Regions from separate parts of the Streptomyces sp. NPDC031426 genome, predicted to be linked through region 1. Evidence: riboswitches for the same ligand, from Rfam matches in the RefSeq annotation. Region 1 holds a riboswitch; each other region holds the start of a gene.
What was found. A riboswitch is a leader RNA that binds a small molecule or an ion and turns the genes downstream of it on or off. The one in region 1 is predicted to bind cyclic di-AMP.

Region 1 (7,505 bases):
GCGACGCGATCATCCTGCTCCGCGAGATGCTCACCCCCGACTCGCTCGACGGGCTGCGGGTCTACTTCCCGGACCCCTGGCCCAAGAAGCGGCACCACAAGCGGCGGCTCATCCAGCCCGAGTTCCTGACGCTCGCCGCGACCCGGCTGAAGCCCGGAGCGATCGTGCACTGCGCGACCGACTGGGAGCCGTACGCCGAGCAGATGCTCGAGGTGCTCAGCGCCCATCCCGACTTCGAGAACACGCAGGCGGGCGGCGGTTTCGCCACGCGCCCCGAGTTCCGGCCGCTGACCCGTTTCGAGGGGCAGGGACTGGACAAGGGACATGTGGTGAACGATCTGCTCTTCCGTCGCGTACCGCATCCGGGCCGGTAAACCGCTCCAGCCCCGCGTCCCGACACCGTTAGGGTCGATGCCGTGGCCACCAGTCCTCCGTTTCCGACGTATCCCCCGGGCCCGCACAGCCCCGTGCTGCTCCGCCATCCGCACTGGTGGCAGCGCAGGTGGGTGCGGTACGGAGCACTGATCACACTGCTCGCGCTGTCCGGTCTCGTCATCCTCGCGCTGGTGCGCAGGCAGACCGGCACCGAGGGATTCCTCGTCGGGCTCGGTCTCGCCGTGCTGCCCGTGCCCTGGCTGATAGCCGCCTTCCGGTGGCTGGACCGGGTGGAGCCGGGGCCCTGGCGGAACCTGGTCTTCGCCTTCGCCTGGGGGGCGTGCGCGGCGGCGCTGATAGCCATCGTCGCCAACAGCTTCGCGACCAAGTGGATAGCCACCGCCACCGCCGATCCGGCCGGTGCCGACACCCTGGGCGCCACCGTGATCGCGCCCATCGTGGAGGAGTCCGCCAAGGCCGCCGCCGTCCTGCTCGTCTTTCTCTTCCGCAGACGTGACTTCACCGGGGTCGTCGACGGGGTGGTGATAGCGGGCATCACCGCCACCGGGTTCGCGTTCACCGAGAACATCCTCTACCTGGGTACGGCCTTCGGCGCCGACCAGGTCAGCGGCGGCCCCGGCATCGCCTCCGTCACCGCCGCCACCTTCTTCGTGCGCATCGTGATGTCCCCGTTCGCGCACCCCCTGTTCACCACCCTCACCGGCCTCGGCTTCGGCTTCGCCGCGTTCTCCGCCGAGCGGCAGCGCGCCCGGCGGGTGCTGCTGCCGCTCGGCGGTCTGCTGCTCGCGATGAGCATGCACGCCTTCTGGAACGGCTCCTCCACCTTCGGCGAGTTCGGGTTCTTCGCCGTCTACGGCGGATTCATGGTGCCTGTGTTCGGGCTGCTGACCTGGCTCGCGATCTGGACCCGGCAGCGGGAGCTGCGGACCGTGCGGGCGGAGCTGGCGGCGTATGTGCTGGCCGGGTGGCTGGGGCCGGCCGAGCCGCTCGCGCTCGGGTCGATGCGGGCGCGGCGGACGGCCCGTGACTACGCCCGGCACCACGGTGGCCGGCCGGCGGCGCGGGCGGTGGCCCAGTACGAGGCGTACGCCACCTCGCTCGCCTTCCTGCGGCACCGGGGACGCAAGGGGAAGGCAGGGGCCGACTTCGTCCTACGGGAGCGGGAGCTGCTGGACGAGCTGTGGCAGCGGAGGGAAGCGGCCCGGCCGGCGTTGGAGTACGCCGCGCGAGTTGCTCCGCAGGTTCGGCCGATGTACGCGGCGCCCGTGCCGGCGCCTACGGCGTATGGGCCGGGTTACGGCTATCCGGCGGTGCCCTACTCCGCTTACAACCCGTACCAGTACTAGCCGGTCGGGTGGCGGAGGGTTCGGCACCGCCGGAATCCGCCGTCGTGGCTGAGCGCCGTCGCGGCGGAAAGAGGTCAGCTGTCGGCCGGAGAAGTCACCGGAAGGGTCAGGCCGACGCCTTCGTCAGGCTCGCCACTTCCTCGTCCGTCAGCTTCAGGTCCACCACGCCCAGCAGGGCCGGGAGCTGGTCCAGTGTGCGGGCCGAGGCGATCGGGGCGGTGATCGTCGGCTGGGCCGCGAGCCAGGCGAGGGCGACCGTGGCGACGGGGGCGTCGTGGGCGGCGGCGATCTCGTCGAGCGCCGCGAGGACCTTCTGGCCGCGCTCGGACTCGGCGTACTCCTGGGCGCGGCCCGCACGGGCGCTGTCGACCTTGCTGCCGGGGCGGTACTTGCCGGTCAGGAAGCCCGCGGCGAGGGAGAAGTAGGGCACGGAGGACAGGCCCTCCTTGGCGGCCAGGTCCTGCAGCGGGCCCTCGTAGGTGTCGCGGGAGACGAGGTTGTAGTGCGGCTGGAGGGCGACATAGCGGGCCAGGCCCTCGCGGTCGGAGAAGTCGAGCGAGGCCTTCAGGCGCTCGGGGCTGATGTTGGAGGCGGCGATGTGGCGGACCTTGCCCGCCTTCACCAGCTCGTCCAGCGCGCCGATGATCTCCTCCACCGGGATCTCGGGCTTGTCGAAGTGGGTGTAGTAGAGGTCGATGTAGTCGGTGTCCAGGCGGCGCAGGGAGGCGTCGGCGGCGGCCTTGATGTTGGCGGCGGACAGCCCCTGGAACTCGGGGTGCTGGCTGACCTTGGTCGCGATGACGACGCGGTCACGGTTGCCTCGGGACTTGACCCACTTGCCGATGACCGTCTCGGACTCGCCGCCCTTGTGGCCCTCGATCCAGGCCGAGTACGAGTCGGCGGTGTCGATGAAGTTGCCCCCGGCCGCCGTGTAGGCGTCGAGGACGGCGAAGGAGGTCTCCTCGTCGGCGGTCCAGCCGAAGACGTTGCCGCCGAGGCAGAGCGGGAAGACCTCGAGGTCGGAGGAGCCGAGTGTGCGCAGAGAAGTCATGCTCTGCATCAACACCGGCGACAGATGATCGCATTCCGCCGCCGGTGCAAAGTCCCACGGACAGACGGCTGTCAGGGGGTGAGGCCCTTATCGCGCAGCCAGGGCGCCGGGTCGATGGCGGTGGCCTGGCCGTTCGGGTGGACCTCCAGGTGCAGGTGCGGGCCGGTGACGTTGCCGGTGGCGCCGACCCGGCCGATGACCTGGCCGGTGGAGACCTTCTGGCCGACGGAGACGTTGATCGAGGACTGGTGGCAGAACCACAGCTCGGTGCCGTCGTCCAGGGTGATGACGGTGCGGTAGCCGTAGGCGCCGGCCCAGCCCGCCTCGGTGACCGTTCCGCTGTGGACGGCCTTGATGAGGGTGCCGGTGGGGGCGGCGAAGTCGAGGCCGGTGTGGTAGCCGGAGGACCACATCGCGCCGGGCTGCCCGAAGGTGCCGGTGATCGTGTACGAGACGACCGGCAGCGTGTACTGCTTGGCCAGCTCGGCGAGCCGCTTGGCCTCGGCGGCCTTCTCGGCGTCGGCCTCCGCCTGCTGCTTGGCGGCGGCGGCCTTGGCGGCGGCCGCCTTCTCCGCCTTGGCGGCCGCGTCGGCGGTCTGCTGGTCGGCGGCGGCGATCGCGGCGGCGGTGGCCTTGCTGTCGGCCCGGCCCTTCTGCTGCTCGGCCTGGGCCATGATCCGGTTGCGCAGGGCCTCGCCGGCGTTGCCGCTGTCGGCGCTGTCCGTGCTCACGCCCACCTTGCTGAGGCCGGTGGTGGCCTGGTGCGCGTCGGAGGAGCCGGCGCCGAAGATGTGCTCGACGGAGTCCAGATCCGGCAGGGAGATGGAGACCGGCGGCTTGCCGGTGTTCGCGCTGGCCATGCCGCCCGCGCCGACCGCGGCCATCACGCCGACGCCGAGGACGGTGGAGCTGCGCGCGAAACCGCCGCGCTGTTTGGCGACGCGGTGCCGGCCGCGGAGCGGGGCGACGGAGTCCTCGGTGGGATTCCACTCCTCCCAGGGCCCCTCCTCGGCGCGGTAGGCACCGTAGCCGAAGGTCTCCGGCTGGGCTTGCGGGGGCATGAACGGGGCTTCTGGGACGGGCCGGTTGGACGCCACGCGGGCGTGCTCCTTTCCTTCCTCCGCCTACCGGGTTAGCTGACGGGTTCGGAGCAGGAAGGTCTCCTACGCGCGTATACCAACTGCGGCATTCGCGCGATTCACCCCAAGGTGGTGGTTCCCCGGCTCCCTTGCGGGATTCGGCGCGTGCGCACGGAGCCGTCTCTTGTGACGGCTGGGACGACCGCGCTGCGTTATCGAACGTTAATAGACCCGACAGCCACTTTCCAAGCCGTTCGGCTTGATCATTAAGGTTTTCGGCCGTGGACTTACCGGTCAGGAACCCTGCAAATCGGGCGAGTTGACCACCTTACATGAGTGTCGGCATTTTTGATGGTGTCTCAGATGTTATGCGGAGGGCTGCCGTCCGGTCACCGTCCGTGAAGCCGATCACCGCGACCACGGGCCGGCGAGGGGGCGCGGGCGGTGTGGCGCCGAGGGGGTGAGCGTGTGGTGTACAGTAGAGACACAACGACGCGGGGTGGAGCAGCTCGGTAGCTCGCTGGGCTCATAACCCAGAGGTCGCAGGTTCAAATCCTGTCCCCGCTACTGAAGGCTCAGGGCCCGGAATCCAAAGGATTCCGGGCCCTGAGTGTGTGCGCGGCTCAGCCCAGCAGATGCCGGTTCGGCGCCTTGGCGAGTTCCTCCAGCTCGGGCAGTGCGACGACATCCCCACCCCCCTTGACCAGCACCCCCGTACCGTCGGCTCCCGCGACGAACGTGTCGGGCTCCTGCCACGCCGTGACCACTCGCCGTACCCCCGCCCGAAGGATCAGCTCGGCACAGGCCGCGGGCCGCGAGGCACGCCGGGCACACGGCTCCAGGCTGCTGTACACCGTGGCACCGGCCAACCGGGGATCCGCCGGGTCGACCTTCGCCAGGGCGGCCTCCTCCGCATGGACCACGGGATCCTCGCCCTCCCGGGAGTGGCCGCGAGCCAGCTCCGTACCGTCGGCTGCGACCACCACCGCGCCGACGCTGAACGCCGTCTCCGAGGGCGGGCACAGCGCGGCGAGTTCACAGGCGGTGCGCAGCCAGTGCCGGTCGGCGGCGGTGGCGGCCGACCCGGTGCCGGGGGCGGTGGGCTCGTAGCGCATGAGGACCACGTCCTCGATCCGGCGGGTCTCGGTCAGGCGCAGCCGGCCGGCCTGATAGCCGCCGGGGCCGAACAGGCGAGGCGCGGCCGGGTCGCCGACGAACAGCGGCGCGAGGACGAGCTGGAGCTCGTCGGCGAGACCCAGCTGCAGCAGCTGGGTGTGCACCGTGCCGCCGCCCTCGACCATGAGCCGTCCGACTCCGCGCACGTCGTGCAGGTGGGACAGCAGGGCCCGCCAGTCGAGGCCGGGGCCGAGCGGGACGACGTCGGCGGTGTCGCCGACGCGGCGGACCGTCCGCTCGGCGCCCTGGTCGGTCGTGTAGACGAGCTTGTCGCCGCCGGTGTGCCAGAAGTTGGCGTCGGGGTCGAGGTCGCCGGTGGCGGTGACGGTCACCTTGAGCGGGTACTCCGGCTTGCCCGCCCGGACGCGGGCGGCGCGTCGCTCGGCGGAGTTGACCAGCAGCCGCGGGTTGTCGGCGCGGATCGTGCCGGCGCCGATCAGGATGGCGTCGACGGAGGCCCGTACCGCGTCGACCCGGTCGAAGTCGGCCGGGCTGGACAGCAGGAGCCGGTCGGGGCTGGTGTCGTCGAGGTAGCCGTCGAGGGAGACGGCGGCGGACAGCAGCACGTACGGGTACGACATCGGCGCGGTCTCCTGCGAGGCGAGGCTCGGTTGAAGGTCGATCTTGGTTCAAGTTTGAAACAAACTTACACTGGCGGCATGACGACCCGCTGGCTCACCCCCGAGGAGCAGCGCGCCTGGCGCGCCTATCTCGCCGCGACGCACCTCCTGGAGGACGCGATCGACCGACAGCTCCAGCAGGACGCCGGCATGCCGCATCTGTTCTACTCCGTGCTGGCCAACCTGTCCGACGCGCCGGACCGGCGGCTGCGGATGACCGACCTCGCCGAGTCACTGAAGATCACGCGCAGTCGGCTGACCTATGCGGTGACCCGCCTCGAGCGGGACGGGCTGGTGCGCCGGGAGGACTGCCGCTGGGACAAACGCAGCAGCATCGCCGTGCTGACGGACGAGGGGATGGCCGCCCTGGAGCGTACGGCACCGGGCCACGTCGAGACCGTGCGCGCCATCCTGTTCGACCGGCTCACGCCGGAACAGGTGGGGCAGCTGGAGGAGATCTGCACCGGGATCGCGGGCGGCCTGCAGGGCGACGGCGCCGAGTGCGGAGCGGAGGACGTGCCCTGGCGGCGGCGTTCCTCGTGTTCCTCCTCCGACGATTGATTGCTTTAAGTTTGAAGCATGAGGTAGGGTCCCCCGAGTACGCTGCTTCAAATCTGAAGCAGCAGCCTCCGGAGGGACCCGCATGCCCGACACCCCCGCCGCCACGCCGCGCGCCCGCGTCCGGGTTCCGCTGCGCTTCCACGACGGCTACAGCGTCGACGCCGAACTCGTCACCTTCCACGGCCTGGCCGACGGCCAGGAGCACGTCGCCGTGGTCCTCGGCGACCCCACCCCCGGCACCGTCCCGCTGGTGCGCCTGCACTCCGAGTGCCTGACCGGCGACGTCTTCGGCTCCGCCCGCTGCGACTGCGGACCCCAGCTGCGCGAGGCGGTCGAGCGCATCGCCGACCGCGGCGGCGTCCTGCTCTACCTCCGGCAGGAGGGCCGCGGCATCGGTCTCTACAACAAGCTCGACGCGTACGCCCTCCAGGACCAGGGCCTCGACACCTACGAGGCGAACGCCGCGCTCGGCCTGCCGGAGGACGCCCGCGACTACACGGCCGCCGCGCAGATGCTCGCCGCCCTCGGCATCGGGGAGCTGGACCTGCTGTCCAACAATCCCGACAAGGCCGAGCAGTTGCGCGCGCTGGGCGTCGTGGTCCGGGACCGGGTGCCGACCGGCGTCTTCACCACGGCCCACAACGTCCGCTACCTGCGCGCGAAGGTCGTCCACACCCGCCACACCCTGCCCCTGGCGGACCTCAACGCGGGCTGACCTCGGCGGACAGTGGGCGATGGGCGGATCTGTTCCACCCGCTCGGCTGCCCCCCATCATCCGACCTGCGGGTCGCGTTCCGACGCGGTACGACGGCCGGAACAGATCTGCCGATCATCGCCTGCGCCGGACGCCCGGGAGGGCCAGCGCCGGGAGGGCCGCCAGGGACAGGAGGGTCGCAGCGACGGCGTAGCCGCCTGATCAGGGGCGGAGTGGCGGCGTTCCTGCGGGCCTATGGGGCGGGATACACGGGGCTGGTGGTGGCCTGAGGCGGTGAGGGCGGGTCGGTGAACCGAGGCGTCGTAGGCCTCAGTCCCACCAGTTGAACATCAGCTCGCCCAGCGTCTGCGGGCGCCAGTGGCGGACCCCCTTCAGCTCGGCCTCCGGCAGCGCGCTCGGATCGACCCGCTCGATGGGCGCGTCCGGCTCCGCGGGCTCCAGCAGCCGGAACCCGGCATCGGCCGACGGCCCCGCCCAAGGCGGGGGAGGGACGAACTCCCGTACCGGAGAGCCGGGTTCGAGTGCGGCGCCGCTGAAGGCGACGACGGGCAGATGACGGTG
Region 2 (7,505 bases), on a different contig from region 1:
AGCCGGGGACGGACTGGAGCTACTCCAACACCAACTACGTGCTGGCCGGGCTGCTGGTCGGGAAGGTGACCGGCCACTCGCTCGCCGAGGAGATGCAGCGGCGGATCCTGGGGCCGCTCGGGCTGTCGGGCACCGTGCTGCCGGGCACCGGCCCGGAGATCCCCGAGCCGCACGCCCACGCCTACTACCGCTACGAGGAGGACGGCGAGCAGAAGACGGTCGACGTCACCCGCCAGAACCCCTCCTGGATCTCCACCGGCGGAGACATGATCTCGACGACCCGGGACCTCCACACCTTCATCTCCGCCCTGATGAGCGGCAAGCTGCTGCCGGCCCCGCTGCTGGCCGAGATGTGCAAGCCGCATCCCAAGGCCGGCTACGGCCTGGGGGTGTTCGTGCAGGACGCGGGCGACAACGGCGGCACCGTCATCACCCACAACGGCGGCATGGCGGGCCACGCGGCGCTGATGTACAGCACGCCCGACGGCGGCAAGACCCTGACCGCCGCGCTGAACTACGTCGACGACGCCGCCCTGTCCATGGCGATGGCGTTCCAGGAGGCGACGCAAAGGCTCGTCCAGGAGGTGTTCGGAGGCGGGCAGGACGGCCAGGCTCGGTAGCAGGGGCCGAGCGGCGTGGATCCGCGGGGCCACGTACGGGCGGCGTGGATCCGCGGGGCCACATACGGGCGGCGTACTCCGGCACCGCGTCGGAGTGCGCCGTTCGTTCGTGTTCACCGGCCCCGGGGACAAAGCGGACAGGACGGGAGTGTCGGTGCCGCGCGAGGGCGAGATGATAAACATTCAACTCTGTGATCTTCACGTGATCTGCGCGGCATGAACTTGTGACAAGTGATCGTCTGCCGATACGTTCACCCATCAGCGTGGCGAGAGGCACGAGTTCGCCGCGCGGGTCCCGCTGTCGCACGAAAGGCTTCCGCATGCTCTCCGGGAACGGTCGTCACCGTCGCCCCCGTCAGGCTCCGGCCCTCCTCGTCGCGGCCGGCGTGACCGGCTCCGCCATCGCCATCCCCCTGCTCGGCGCCGCCAGCGCCAACGCGGCCGACGGCACCACCTGGGACAAGGTCGCCGAGTGCGAGAGCGGCGGATCCTGGAGCGCGGACACCGGCAACGGCTACTACGGCGGTCTGCAGATCTCGCAGGACGACTGGAACAAGTACGGCGGCACGCGGTACGCCGAGAGCGCCGACCAGGCCAGCCGCTCCCAGCAGATAGCCGTCGCCGAGAAGATCCTCGCCGACCAGGGCACCAAGCCGTGGGCCATGTGCGCGCTGACCGCCGGGCTGACCTCCCACTCCGGTTCGGTCGACGTCGACCCCGGTGTCGGCGGCTCCGGCGACAGCGGCGCTTCGGGTGACGCGTCCGGCTCGGCCGGCGGCTCCGACTCGTCCGGTCTGCCGGATTCGTCCTCCTCGGACTCCGGTTCCGGCTCTGCCTCCGACTCCGCCTCGAACTCCTCCGGCTCGGACTCGACCGGCTCCCCCACGGGCGAGGGCGCCACGCCGACCCCGAGCGGGCACACCGCCGGGACCCCGGACGGCATCGGCGGCTCCATCGGGACCAGCACCCCCAAGTCCGACAAGACTGACAAGTCCGGCTCGCCCGACGGCGGAAGTTCACAGGGAGGCGACAGCTCTCCCACAGCCACCCCGAGCGCCGACAACCCGGACAAATACCAGCAGAGCGCCGGTTCCTGGAGCCTGGTCGACACCGGCGCGCTCAGCAGTGGCGGACGTCACCGTGGCGGGAGTGCGGACGAAAGCGTGACAAACGGTCAGAACGCCACATCTTCCGGCCGTCACGCCAGTCCTGAAGCGGGCACCTACACCGTCCGCGAGGGCGACTCCCTCGCCTCCATCGCCGACTCCCTTGGCGTCGACGGCGGGTGGCGGGCGCTCTACGACGCCAACAAGATGGCCATCGGCGCCGACCCGAATCACATCACCGCCGGTCAGACCCTGAAAGTCGGGGGCGAAAAGGGCGGCGAGTAGGGGCAGTTGACGCCCCGTTTCGCGGCTGATGTCCCTTTTGGCGAAAGTGTGGGATGAGTCTCAGAAGCCCTGATCGTCTTTGAAAATCCGACGATCGCATGTCTACGGTCAGGACCGCTCGTCACCACGAGCCCCGGCCGTCGCAACGCCGAATCCTGCCAGCGACTGCCCGGGAACAGTCGTCGCGTCAAGCGCCGTAGGCAGGAGCGGGGGACCCAAGGTAAGCGCCGGGCCCAGCGGTTGACGCTGGACCGGCTTGGGGTGAAGCCGCGCCTCGCATGAGCGAGTGCGCGGCCGGGCAACTCAACCGGCCCGAACCCGACAGCTCACCTCGCAGGCGTCGGTGAGGGGATCGATCCATGCTGTTCTCCGGCAAGGGCAAGCACCGTCGTCCGTCCAAGACCGTCCGCGCCATCACGCTCGCCGGTGTCACCGGCGCCGCTGTCGCCGCCCCGCTGATGGCGGCCGGCAACGCCTCCGCCGCCACCGCCTCCCAGTGGGACGCCGTCGCCCGGTGCGAGTCGGGCGGCAACTGGTCCATCAACACCGGCAACGGCTTCTACGGCGGCCTGCAGTTCACCAACTCCACCTGGGCCGCGTACGGCGGCACCGCCTACGCCGCGCGTGCCGACCTCGCCACCAAGGCGCAGCAGATCGCCATCGCCGAGAAGGTCCTCGCGGGCCAGGGCAAGGGCGCCTGGCCGGTCTGCGGCACGGGCCTGACCAGCGCCGCCTACAACGGTTCCGCCCCGACGGCCACCAAGTCCCGCAGCACCGCCACCCGCTCCACCGACCAGCAGGCCGCCACCCGCTCCACCACGCGGACGGCGCCGAAGGCGAGCAAGACCGTCACCACGCCGACCGGCAAGAAGGTCAAGAAGGGCGACGGCGAGTACAAGGTCGTCAAGGGTGACACCCTCAGCGCCATCGCCGAGAAGCACGGTGTGAAGGGCGGCTGGCAGAAGCTCTTCCAGCTGAACAAGGGCATCGTCCAGGACGCGAACCTCATCTACCCGGGCCAGCAGCTGCACCTGAAGTGACACCTGGCTCCGAACGGACCCGCAGTGCCCTCACATCCCCGGCCCGCACACTGAAGGCCCCGTGAGGGCCACCCCCGTCCCCACGGGCTCCCCGCCCCGGCGCGTGTTCCCCCGTACGCGCCGGGGCGGGGTCTTTCGTTTCCGCGCGCTGTTTCCCCACTCTTCGGCCGGGCCTCATCGGCAGGCCCCTTTGTTCCGTGGGTGAACAATGGGTACCGTCTGCGTGTCCCTCCTGTCCACGGGACGGTCGGTCGGTGGCCGGCGCCCCGGGGACGGTTAGGCTCTAGTCGCAAGGCACAGCCGTAAGGCAGAACGCCCCCGCACTTCCAGCGTCACATCCCAGAAGGAGATGCTCGTGCCGTCCATCGACGTCGTCGTAGCCCGGGAAATCCTGGACTCCCGAGGCAACCCCACGGTCGAGGTCGAGGTCGGCCTCGACGACGGCAGCACGGGTCGTGCCGCCGTCCCGTCCGGCGCCTCCACCGGCGCCTTCGAGGCCATCGAGCTCCGCGACGGCGACCCCAACCGCTACCAGGGCAAGGGCGTCGAGAAGGCCGTCCTCGCCGTGATCGAGCAGATCGGCCCGGAGCTGGTCGGCTACGACGCCACCGAGCAGCGCCTGATCGACCAGGCCATGTTCGACCTGGACGCCACCGACAACAAGGGCTCCCTCGGCGCCAACGCCATCCTCGGCGTCTCCCTCGCCGTCGCCCACGCCGCCTCCGAGGCGTCCGACCTCCCCCTCTTCCGCTACCTGGGCGGCCCCAACGCGCACCTGCTGCCGGTGCCGATGATGAACATCCTCAACGGCGGCTCGCACGCGGACTCCAACGTGGACATCCAGGAGTTCATGATCGCCCCGATCGGCGCGGAGTCCTTCTCCGAGGCCCTGCGCTGGGGCGCCGAGGTCTACCACACCCTCAAGTCCGTCCTGAAGTCCAAGGGCCTGTCCACCGGCCTCGGCGACGAGGGCGGCTTCGCCCCGAACCTGGGCTCCAACCGTGACGCCCTGGACCTGATCCTCGAAGCGATCAAGCAGGCCGGGTACGTCCCCGGTGAGCAGATCGCCCTCGCGCTCGACGTGGCCGCCTCCGAGTTCTACAAGGACGGCAAGTACCTCTTCGAGGGCAAGGAGCGCTCCGCCGCCGAGATGACGGAGTACTACGAGGAGCTCGTCGCGGCCTACCCGCTCGTCTCCATCGAGGACCCGCTGTTCGAGGACGACTGGGCCGGCTGGAAGGTCATCACCGACCGCCTCGGCGACAAGGTCCAGCTGGTCGGCGACGACCTGTTCGTCACCAACCCCGAGCGCCTCGCCCGCGGCATCGAGGAGGGCACCGCCAACGCCCTGCTGGTCAAGGTCAACCAGATCGGCTCGCTGACCGAGACCCTGGACGCCGTCGAGCTGGCCCAGCGCAACGGCTTCAAGTGCATGATGTCCCACCGCTCCGGCGAGACCGAGGACGTCACCATCGCCGACCTCGCCGTCGCCACCAACTGCGGCCAGATCAAGACCGGCGCCCCGGCCCGCTCCGAGCGCGTCGCCAAGTACAACCAGCTGCTGCGCATCGAGGAGATCCTCGACGACGCCGCGGTGTACGCCGGCCGCAGCGCCTTCCCGCGCTTCAAGGGGAACCACGAGATCTCCAAGGGCTGAGCCGACCCGGGCCAAGTCTTAGCCAGTCGTACGTACGTCCCCGTACCCGGTCCCGTACCGTGTCCGGGGACGTACGCACGTGTGAAGGACACCGGCAAGGGGAGGCGGGAGAAGCCAGATGGCCGTGAAGGACCGGGACCGTTTCTCCACCACGACCAGGCTGCGGCTGCTCGGCGAGCAGACGGCGGCCCGCGTGTACCGCTCCCAGACCAGGCGCCAGGCCCGCCGCTCCCGGCTCACCGGGCGTGCGGCGCTGCTCGCGCTGGTGCTGTGTTCCCTGATCGTCGCGCTCGCGTATCCGATGCGGCAGTACGTCTCCCAGCGCGCGCAGATCTCCGACCTCCAGCAACAGCAGGAGCAGGCCAGCAAGCGGGTCGAGCAGCTGCGCGACCTCAAGGCCCGCTGGCAGGACGACTCCTACGCCGAGCAGCAGATCCGGCGCCGGCTGCACTACGTGATGCCGGGGGAGACCGGGTACGTGGTGATCGACCCGGGCGCGGCCAAGCAGTCCCGCGCCGACCTCGGGGCCGCCCGCCGGCCCTGGTACGCGAACGTCTGGGACGGCGTCGACAAGTCCGACGCCTCCGACCAGTGAACCGACAGAAAGCCTGACGAGAAAGCAGTCATGGAAACGCCCCCGCCGCCCACTGAGCGCACCGAGCCCACCGACGCCGACGTCGAGGCCTTCCAGCAGCAACTCGGCCGCCCGCCGCGGGGCCTGCGGGCCATCGCACACCGCTGCCCGTGCGGTCAGCCGGACGTCGTGGAGACGGCACCCCGGCTGCCCGACGGCACGCCCTTCCCGACGACGTACTACCTGACGTGCCCGCGCGCCGCCTCGGCGATCGGGACGCTGGAGGCGGACGGCGTCATGAAGGAGATGACGGAGCGGCTGCAGACCGACCCGGAACTGGCCGCCGCCTACCGGGCCGCGCACGAGGACTACATCCGGCGCCGGGACGAGATCGAGGTCCTGGAGGGCTTCCCCAGCGCGGGCGGCATGCCCGACCGCGTGAAGTGCCTGCACGTGCTGGTGGCGCACTCGCTGGCCGCCGGTCCGGGCGTGAACCCGCTCGGCGACGAGGCGATCGCGATGCTGCCGGAGTGGTGGCGCAAGGGACCGTGCGTGCAGCCGCTCCAGGCTCCCGATCCGGCGGACGAGCACCCCGGTGAGGAGGGTGCTGTGTGGGACCCCGCAGAGGTCCGCAGCGGCTTCTTCGCCCACCGGCCGATGGTTCCGGAGGGCTTCTCCCGGGTCGCCGCCGTCGACTGCGGCACGAACTCCATCCGGCTGCTGGTCGCCGACGTCAACCCGGCCACCGGCGAACTGCTGGAGCTGGACCGGCGCATGACGATCGTGCGGCTCGGCCAGGACGTGGACCGCACCGGCCGGCTGGTACCGGAGGCGCTGGAGCGGACCTTCGCCGCGTGCCGGGAGTACGCCGGGGTCATCCGCGAACTCGGCGCCGCCGAGGTGCGGTTCGTCGCCACCTCCGCCTCCCGGGACGCCGAGAACCGGGACGACTTCGTACGGGGAGTCGTGGACATCCTCGGCGTCGAGCCCGAGGTGATCTCCGGCGACCAGGAGGCCGGGTTCTCCTTCACGGGGGCCACCAAGGAACTCGAGGGACGGGCCGACCTCGCCAAGCCGTACCTGGTGGTGGACATCGGCGGCGGCTCCACCGAGTTCGTCGTCGGCGACGAGCAGGTCCGGGCGGCGCGGTCCGTGGACGTCGGCTGTGTGCGGATGACCGAGCGGCACCTGGTGCACGACGGCAAGGTGAGCGACCCGCCCACCGAGGAGCAGATCGCCGCCATGAGGGCGGACATCGAGGCGGCTCTGGACCTCGCCGAGGAGACCGTCCCGCTGCGCGAGGCGCGCACGCTGGTGGGCCTCGCCGGGTCCGTCACCACCGTCTCGGCCATCGCGCAGGAACTGCCGGAGTACGACTCCGCGCGCATCCACCACTCCCGTGTCTCCCGCGACCGGGTGCGCGAGATCACCGAGTGGCTGCTGCGCTCCACGCACGCCGAGCGCGCCGCGATCCCGTCCATGCATCCGGGCCGGGTCGACGTCATCGGCGCGGGCGCCCTCGTACTGCTCGCGATCATGGAGCGGACCGGCGCCGAGGAGGTCGTGGTGAGCGAGCACGACATCCTCGACGGCATCGCGTGGTCGGTGGCGTAGCTCTCTTTTGTTACCCGTGGGTAGTCATCTGCTGAGCAGGTCGGATAACGTTTGAGCGGCATGGGGGGCCCTTCGGGGCCCCTTCGTCGCGACCGCTCCGGAAAAGTTCGTGAAGTTCTTCACAAGGAATTCGGCCCGGTCGGGCCGCGAAAGGGTGCCGGTTGGCCCTTCCGGGGGCCCAAAGGTCGTTTGAACATGTTCAGATGGAGGATGCGGGCGGCCGCGGAAAGGGTCGTTCCGGGGATGTCACGGCACCCTCACCGCCGCCCCGCCGACCCGGAGAGGCAGCTCACGCGGCATTGACAATGGCCCAAAGGGGGCTGCGGTTCCGCTCGCCCGCCATGACCTGAGTCACGTGGGTCGCGGAGTGTAGCACAGCCCCTGTCAGACCTTGTGAAGGGGCGCACGAGCACCCCCTCCAAGGCGGGTGGATACTCGATGGCATGAGCACCACGGAGCGTCCCAGGATCCTCGTAGTAGGCGGTGGGTACGTAGGCCTGTACGCAGCTCGGCGCATTCTCAAGAAGATGCGCTACGGAGAGGCGACCGTCACGGTCGTCGACCCCCGGTCGTACATGACCTACCAGCCCTTCCTCCCCGAAGCCGCCG
Region 3 (7,505 bases), on a different contig from region 1:
TGTGGGCGTACGTCCCGCGGGAACTTCGCCGAGGCCCCGCACGGTTTGCATACAGTGGCAGGAACGGCAGGAAAACCGCGGTTTTCACAACCGCCTCCGCTCGCGAAGGGATGTACATGCCCATGGGTCACACGACCACAGCCGAGGCAGGCTCCGGGGGCCTGACAGCGACCGAGCACCGCCTGGCCAACGGTCTGCGCGTGGTGCTCTCCGAGGACCACCTGACCCCGGTGGCGGCGGTCTGCCTCTGGTACGACGTCGGCTCCCGCCACGAAGTCAAGGGGCGTACCGGCCTGGCTCACCTTTTCGAGCACCTGATGTTCCAGGGCTCGGCGCAGGTCAAGGGCAACGGTCACTTCGAGCTGGTGCAGGGCGCCGGCGGCTCGCTCAACGGCACCACCAGCTTCGAGCGCACCAACTACTTCGAGACCATGCCCGCCCACCAGCTGGAGCTGGCGCTCTGGCTGGAGGCCGACCGCATGGGCTCGCTGCTGGCCGCCCTGGACGACGAGTCCATGGAGAACCAGCGGGACGTCGTCAAGAACGAGCGCCGCCAGCGCTACGACAACGTGCCCTACGGCACCGCCTTCGAGAAGCTGACCGCCCTGTCGTACCCGGAGGGCCACCCCTACCACCACACGCCGATCGGCTCGATGGCGGACCTGGACGCGGCCACCCTGGAGGACGCCCGCCAGTTCTTCCGCACCTACTACGCGCCGAACAACGCGGTGCTCTCCGTGGTCGGCGACATCGACCCCAAGCAGACCCTCGCCTGGATCGAGAAGTACTTCGGTTCCATCCCGTCCCACGACGGCAAGGCCGCCCCTCGCGAGGGCTCCCTGCCGGACGTCATCGGCGAGCAGAAGCGCGAGGTCGTCGTCGAGGAGGTTCCGGCGCGCGCCCTGATGGCCGCCTACCGCCTTCCGCACGACGGCACGCGCGCGTGCGACGCCGCCGATCTCGCCCTGACCATCCTCGGCGGCGGCGAGTCCTCCCGCCTGTACAACCGGCTGGTCCGCCGCGACCGTACGGCCGTCGCGGCCGGCTTCGGCCTGCTGCGCCTCGCCGGCGCGCCCTCCATGGGCTGGCTGGACGTGAAGACCTCCGGTGACGTCGAGGTGCCGGTCATCGAGACCGCCATCGACGAGGAGCTGGCCCGGTTCGCCGAGGAGGGCCCCACGGCCGAGGAGATGGAGCGCGCCCAGGCCCAGTTGGAGCGCGAGTGGCTGGACCGGCTGGGCACGGTCGCCGGCCGCGCCGACGAACTGTGCCGGTACGCCGTCCTGTTCGGCGACCCGCAGCTCGCCCTCACCGCCGTCAAGCGCGTCCTGGAGGTGACCCCCCAGGAGGTCCAGGAGGTCGCCCAGGCCCGTCTGCGCCCCGACAACCGGGCGGTCCTGGTGTATGAGCCGAAGTCCCCGGAGCAGGCCCCGGACGCCGACGTTCCCGAGGACCCGGAGCAGGAAGCCACCGTAGAGGCCGGTAACGAGAACGAGGAGACGGCCAAGTGACCGAGCTCGCCACCATGGACTTCCATCCCCAGCCGCAGGCCGGCGAGGCCAGGCCCTGGGCGTTCCCGGCGCCCGAGCGCACCGCGCTCGACAACGGCCTGACCGTGCTGCGCTGCCACCGCCCCGGCCAGCAGGTCGTCGCCGTCGAGGTGCTGCTGGACGCGCCCCTGGACGCCGAGCCGGCCGGCCTGGACGGCGTCGCCACGATCATGGCGCGGGCCTTCTCCGAGGGCACCGACAAGCACTCCGCCGAGGAGTTCGCCGCCGAGCTGGAGCGCGCGGGCGCCACGCTGGACTCGCACGCCGACCACCCCGGCGTCCGGCTCAGCCTGGAGGTCCCCGCCTCGCGCCTGGCCAAGGGCCTCGGCCTGCTCGCCGACGCGCTGCGCGCGCCCGCCTTCGCCGACAGCGAGGTGGAGCGGCTGGTCCGCAACCGCCTGGACGAGATCCCGCACGAGCTGGCCAACCCCTCCCGCCGGGCCGCCAAGGAGCTCTCCAAGGAGCTGTTCCCGGTGGCCTCGCGCATGTCGCGGCCCCGCCAGGGCACCGAGGAGACCGTCGAGAAGATCGACGCCGCCGCCGTACGTGCCTTCTACGGCCGGCACGTACGCCCCGCCACGGCCACCGCGGTGGTGGTCGGCGACCTTACCGGGGTCGACCTGGACGCGCTGCTCGGCGACACCCTGGGCGCCTGGACCGGCACGCCGGGCGAGCCGCGGCCCGTGCCGCCGGTGACCGCCGACGACACCGGGCGCGTGGTCATCGTGGACCGGCCCGGCGCCGTGCAGACGCAGCTGCTCATCGGCCGCGTCGGCCCCGACCGGCACGACCGGGTGTGGCCCGCCCAGGTGCTCGGCACCTACTGCCTCGGCGGCACCCTCACCTCCCGCCTGGACCGGGTCCTGCGCGAGGAGAAGGGCTACACCTACGGTGTGCGCTCCTTCGGCCAGGTCCTCCGGTCCGCACCGGACGGCACGGGCGCCTCGATGCTCGCCATCAGCGGCTCCGTGGACACCCCCAACACCGGCCCGGCGCTGGAGGACCTGTGGAAGGTGCTGCGCACCCTCGCGGCGGACGGTCTGACCGACGCCGAGCGGGACGTGGCCGTGCAGAACCTCGTCGGGGTGGCGCCGCTGAAGTACGAGACCGCGGCGGCCGTCGCGAGCACGCTGGCCGACCAGGTCGAGCAGTACCTGCCCGACGACTTCCAGGCGACGCTCTATCAGCAGCTGGCCGCGACGGGCACGGTGGAGGCCACGGCGGCCGTGGTGAACGCCTTCCCGGTGGACCGTCTGGTGACCGTCCTCGTCGGTGACGCCTCCCAGATCAAGGCACCGGTGGAGGCACTCGGCATCGGTGAAGTGACGGTCGTGGCGGCCGAGTAACCGCACGCGCGTGGGGCCCTGACGGTCTTTGGACCGTCAGGGCCCCTGCCGTTCTCACTCCCTTACCGGGATGCCCGATTTGAGGCGGAGGTTGCCTGTCTGCCCTGTGGGATGCGCTACAAAAGCCTGGATCCGTTTGGGGTTCGAAAGCAGGCTTACGTAGCGTCACCCGGGCTGTTCGTCGGTAGCAGTGCGCCGCACCCGCGGCACCGGACAGCCATCGCCGAGTCCCCGTACGGCGCGAGCCAGGGGAGCCGGGGACCCACGCAGTCCCTGGGGTGAATCGGGCGCCCGCGCTTCGCGAGGGGACCCGTAGGAGACCTTCCTGCTCCGAACCCGTCAGCTAACCCGGTAGGCGAGAGGGAAGGAAAGGACCAGCCACTCCATGGCGTTCATGTGCGCCACCGGGAAGCACCGCAAGCCCGGCCGGGTCAAGCGCACCACCGCTCAGGCGGCAGGCATCGCGGCCCTCACCACCACCGGTGTCATCGGCACCCTGGCCGCCTCCCCGGCGCTCGCCGCCGAGAACACCGTGGAGCAGACCGGCCTCACGCCGGTCCTCACCCTGAGCGACGACGTGGCCGAGCACATCGACGCGCAGGCCGCCGCGCAGCAGCGGGCCGCCGAGCACAAGGCGGCCGAGGAGGCCGCGGCGAAGAGGGCGAAGGAGGAGCGCGAGGCCAGGGCCCGCGCCGCCCGGGAGGCCGAGCGCAAGCGCCTGATGAGCACCTTCGTCGCCCCGATCGCGAACTCCTACGTCTCCACCGGCTACAAGGCGAGCAGCTCGCTGTGGTCCTCCGGCACGCACACCGGCATCGACTTCCACGCGGCGAGCGGCACCCCGGTGCACGCGGTCGGCTCCGGCACCGTCGTCTCCACCGGCTGGGGCGGCGCGTACGGCAACCAGATCGTGATCAGGATGGCCGACGGCATGTACACCCAGTACGGCCACCTGTCGTCGATCGGCGTCTCGGTGGGCCAGCAGGTCACGCCGGGCCAGCAGATCGCCCTGTCCGGCGCGACCGGCAACACCACGGGCCCGCACCTGCACTTCGAGGCCCGTACGACCCCCGACTACGGCTCGGACGTCGACCCCGTCGCCTACCTCCGCAAGCACGGCGTGAACGTCTGACGCCTCATCGCCTGGCATGCGAAGCCCCGGCTCACCGAGCCGGGGCTTTCGTCGTCTTTTCACGGGCGCCACCCGATCCGCTGACCAAAAAATATCCATGGATTCCGGCCCGCCGTCGGAAATTCCGGCTCATTGGAATAGAGTCACGGAACAGGCGTCCATCGTCGACGTTTCACGGGGATTAAAGCGGAGGTCGGTCATGCGTATTCCGGCGCACTCGGTGTGCACGGCCATCCGGGACGACATCGTCGCGGGGGTCTACGAGCGCGGCGGCCGGCTGACCGAGGAAGTCCTGGCCCGCCGCTACGGCGTCTCGCGCGTCCCCGTCCGCGAGGCCCTGCGCACCCTGGAGGCCGAGGGCTTCGTGGTGACCCGCCGGCACGCGGGCGCGTGCGTGGCCGAGCCGACCGAGCAGGAGGCCGCCGACCTGCTGGAGATGCGCCTGCTGCTGGAGCCGCTCGGGGCCGCCAGGGCCGCCCAGCGGCGCACCGAGGCCCATCTGAAGGTGCTGCGCGGCCTGGTCAGGCTGGGCCAGGAGCGGGCCCGCAGGGGCAGCAGCGACGATCTGCGGTCGCTGGGCGGCTGGTTCCACGAGACGCTCGCCCAGGCCTCGGGCAGCCCCTCGCTGACCGCGATGCTCAGCCAGCTTCGGCACAAGATCGCCTGGATGTACGCGGTGGAGGCGCCGTCGAGCCCGGTGGACTACTGGACGGAGCACGGCGCCATCGTCGACGCGGTGGCGCGCGGCGACGGGGAGCGTGCGCGGGCGCTCACGGCGCTGCACACCGAGCGCGCGACGGCCGTGCACCGGCTGCGCTTTTCCGGGGCCGGCGAGCGTGTGAGGACTTCGCAACATGCCGTAAACATGTCGGGCCTGCGGCATTAACACGGGCGCCGTATACAAAGAAGAGGTATTCGGCTGCGCAGTATTTCCCGCTGCCTCAATTCCGGTGTGCGCGCAAAGAGCCCGGAAACGCAGAGCCGCGCCGCCCGAAAAGGGCGACGCGGCTCCGGTGTGTCAGCGTGCTGCTGTTCAGACCGTCTCGGGCAGTTCCTCGAGGCCCTCGGCGACCAGCTTGGCCAGACGGTCGAGGGCGACGTCCGCACCCTCGGCGTCGGAGGCCAGCACGATCTCCTCGCCGCCCTGGGCGCCCAGGCCCAGGACAGCCAGCATGGAGGCCGCGTTGACGGGGTTGCCGTCAGCCTTGGCGATCGTCACCGGGACGCCTGCGGCCGTGGCGGCTCGGACGAAGATGGAGGCGGGGCGGGCGTGGAGGCCCTCGGCCCAGCCGACGTTGACGCGGCGCTCAGCCATGTGTTGCTGCCCTTCAGTCTTCAGGGTTGTCTAGACCAGTTTCCCATATCGCGAAGCATGCCCCGGAGCGGACCTTCGTCCGCCCGGCGTGGCGTCGGAACCGCGGCCTCGGTTCCGGCTTCCGTCCTCCACAGACTGCCCTGCGCCGTTGTCGGACGCGAGCCGTACTCTGGGGCCCATGCAGACCTCGGCGGACCGGCAGGACCGGCACCAGTACCCCGCCCACTGGGAGGCGGACGTGGTGCTGCGCGACGGTGGTACCGCGCGCATCAGGCCCATCACCGTTGATGACGCCGACCGCCTGGTCAGCTTCTACGAGCAGGTCTCGGACGAGTCGAAGTACTACCGCTTCTTCGCGCCGTACCCCAGACTCTCCGCCAAGGACGTCCACCGCTTCACGCACCACGACTTTGTGGACCGGGTGGGACTCGCGGCCACCATCGGCGGCGAGTTCATCGCCACCGTACGCTATGACCGCATCGGCGCCGACGGCATGCCCGCCTCCGCGCCCGCCGACGAGGCCGAGGTCGCCTTCCTGGTGCAGGACGCGCACCAGGGCCGCGGGGTCGCCTCCGCCCTGCTGGAACACATCGCGGCGGTCGCCCGCGAGCGCGGCATCCGCCGCTTCGCCGCCGAGGTGCTGCCCGCCAACACCAAGATGATCAAGGTGTTCACGGACGCCGGCTACACCCAGAAGCGCAGCTTCGAGGACGGCGTCGTCCGCCTGGAGTTCGACCTCGAACCCACCGACCGCTCCCTCGCCGTGCAGCGAGCGCGCGAGCAGCGCGCCGAGGCGCGCTCGGTACGGCGCCTGCTCATGCCCGGCTCGGTGGCGGTCGTCGGCGTCGGCCGCGCCCCCGGCGGCGTGGGCCGCAGCGTCCTCGGCAACATCCGGGACGCCGGCTACGGCGGCCTGCTGCACGCCGTGAACAACGCCTTCCCGGAGGGCCTCGGCGAGGTCGACGGGGTGCCGGCCTACCGGCGCGTGCGGGACATCGGCGGTCCGGTGGACCTCGCCGTGGTCGCCGTACCGGCCGAGCACGTGCCCGCCGTGGTCGCCGAGTGCGGGGAACACGGGGTGCAGGGGCTCGTCGTGCTCTCCGCCGGGTACGCCGAGAGCGGGCCCGAGGGGCGCGAGCGGCAGCGGGCCCTCGTGCGGCAGGCACGCGCGTACGGCATGCGGATCATCGGCCCGAACGCCTTCGGGATCATCAACACCGCGCCCGACGTGCGCCTCAACGCCTCCCTCGCCCCGGAGATGCCCCGCCCCGGCCGCATCGGGATGTTCGCCCAGTCCGGTGCCATCGGCATCGCCCTGCTGTCCCGGCTGCACCGGCGCGGCGGAGGGGTCACCGGGGTCACCGGCGTGTCCACCTTCGTCTCCGCCGGCAACCGCGCGGACGTCTCCGGCAACGACGTCCTCCAGTACTGGTACGACGACCCCGAGACCGACGTCGTCCTCATGTACCTGGAGTCCATCGGTAACCCGCGCAAGTTCACGCGCCTCGCGCGCCGGACGGCGGCGGCGAAGCCGCTGGTCGTGGTGCAGGGGGACGGGTCCGCCCCGCAGGGACACGCGGTGCGGGCCACCCGGCTGCCGCACGCCACCGTCTCCGCGCTGCTGCGGCAGGCCGGGGTGATCCGGGTCGACACGATCACCGAGCTGGTCGACGCGGGGCTGCTGCTCGCCCGGCAGCCGCTGCCGGCGGGGCCGAGGGTGGCGATCCTGGGGAACTCGGAGTCGCTGGGCGTGCTGACGTACGACCGGTGTCTGGCGGAGGGGCTGCGGCCTTCGCGTCCGCTGGACCTGACGACGGGGGCGACGGCGGAGGACTTCCATCGGGCACTGGGAGCTGCGCTGGCCGACGAGTCGTGCGACTCCGTCGTGGTGACGGCGATCCCCGCGATCGGGGAAGCGTCGCCGGGGGATGCGGAGCTGGCGGAGGCGTTGCGGTCGGCCGCGGCTGCCATTCCGGGGAAGCCGGTGCTGGTGGTGCATGTGGAGCTCGGGGGGCTTGCGGAGGCGTTGTCGGCTGCGGCCAGCACCGCACCCGCGGCCGTTGACAAGGCACCCGGCACCGAGGGCGGTGCCCGCCTGTTCCGCGCTGCGGAACGCCTGCCCACCGCGGGAGCGGGTGCGGCCAGTCCTCCGGAGGGCATGC

Region 2: another riboswitch for cyclic di-AMP. It lies ahead of ACZ5NH_RS30660 (transglycosylase family protein); the one in region 1 lies ahead of ACZ5NH_RS17685 (M23 family metallopeptidase).
Region 3: another riboswitch for cyclic di-AMP. It lies ahead of ACZ5NH_RS28590 (M23 family metallopeptidase); the one in region 1 lies ahead of ACZ5NH_RS17685 (M23 family metallopeptidase).

The regions. Positions count from the first base shown of each region.
Region 1 is NZ_JBVIJE010000007.1:451,024-458,528, reverse strand. Features, by position in the region: gene trmB (tRNA (guanosine(46)-N7)-methyltransferase TrmB) at 1-374, shown strand, start outside; gene ACZ5NH_RS17695 (PrsW family intramembrane metalloprotease) at 417-1,742, shown strand; gene ACZ5NH_RS17690 (aldo/keto reductase) at 1,849-2,793, opposite strand; gene ACZ5NH_RS17685 (M23 family metallopeptidase) at 2,865-3,890, opposite strand; cyclic di-AMP (ydaO/yuaA leader) riboswitch at 3,900-4,046, opposite strand; tRNA gene ACZ5NH_RS17680 (tRNA-Met) at 4,366-4,439, shown strand; gene ACZ5NH_RS17675 (dihydrofolate reductase family protein) at 4,496-5,629, opposite strand; gene ACZ5NH_RS17670 (MarR family winged helix-turn-helix transcriptional regulator) at 5,708-6,229, shown strand; gene ACZ5NH_RS17665 (GTP cyclohydrolase II) at 6,312-6,944, shown strand; gene ACZ5NH_RS17660 (hypothetical protein) at 7,254-7,505, opposite strand, start outside.
Region 2 is NZ_JBVIJE010000018.1:16,945-24,449, reverse strand. Features, by position in the region: gene ACZ5NH_RS30670 (serine hydrolase domain-containing protein) at 1-620, shown strand, start outside; gene ACZ5NH_RS30665 (transglycosylase family protein) at 941-2,011, shown strand; cyclic di-AMP (ydaO/yuaA leader) riboswitch at 2,194-2,366, shown strand; gene ACZ5NH_RS30660 (transglycosylase family protein) at 2,371-3,051, shown strand; gene eno (phosphopyruvate hydratase) at 3,401-4,708, shown strand; gene ACZ5NH_RS30650 (FtsB family cell division protein) at 4,827-5,303, shown strand; partial or broken gene ACZ5NH_RS30645 (DUF501 domain-containing protein) at 5,334-5,735, shown strand; gene ACZ5NH_RS30640 (Ppx/GppA phosphatase family protein) at 5,940-6,896, shown strand; gene ACZ5NH_RS30635 (NAD(P)/FAD-dependent oxidoreductase) at 7,340-7,505, shown strand, end outside.
Region 3 is NZ_JBVIJE010000015.1:121,610-129,114, forward strand. Features, by position in the region: gene ACZ5NH_RS28580 (M16 family metallopeptidase) at 117-1,511, shown strand; gene ACZ5NH_RS28585 (M16 family metallopeptidase) at 1,508-2,896, shown strand; cyclic di-AMP (ydaO/yuaA leader) riboswitch at 3,108-3,269, shown strand; gene ACZ5NH_RS28590 (M23 family metallopeptidase) at 3,282-4,028, shown strand; gene ACZ5NH_RS28595 (GntR family transcriptional regulator) at 4,228-4,914, shown strand; gene ACZ5NH_RS28600 (HPr family phosphocarrier protein) at 5,062-5,343, opposite strand; gene ACZ5NH_RS28605 (bifunctional acetate--CoA ligase family protein/GNAT family N-acetyltransferase) at 5,522-7,505, shown strand, end outside.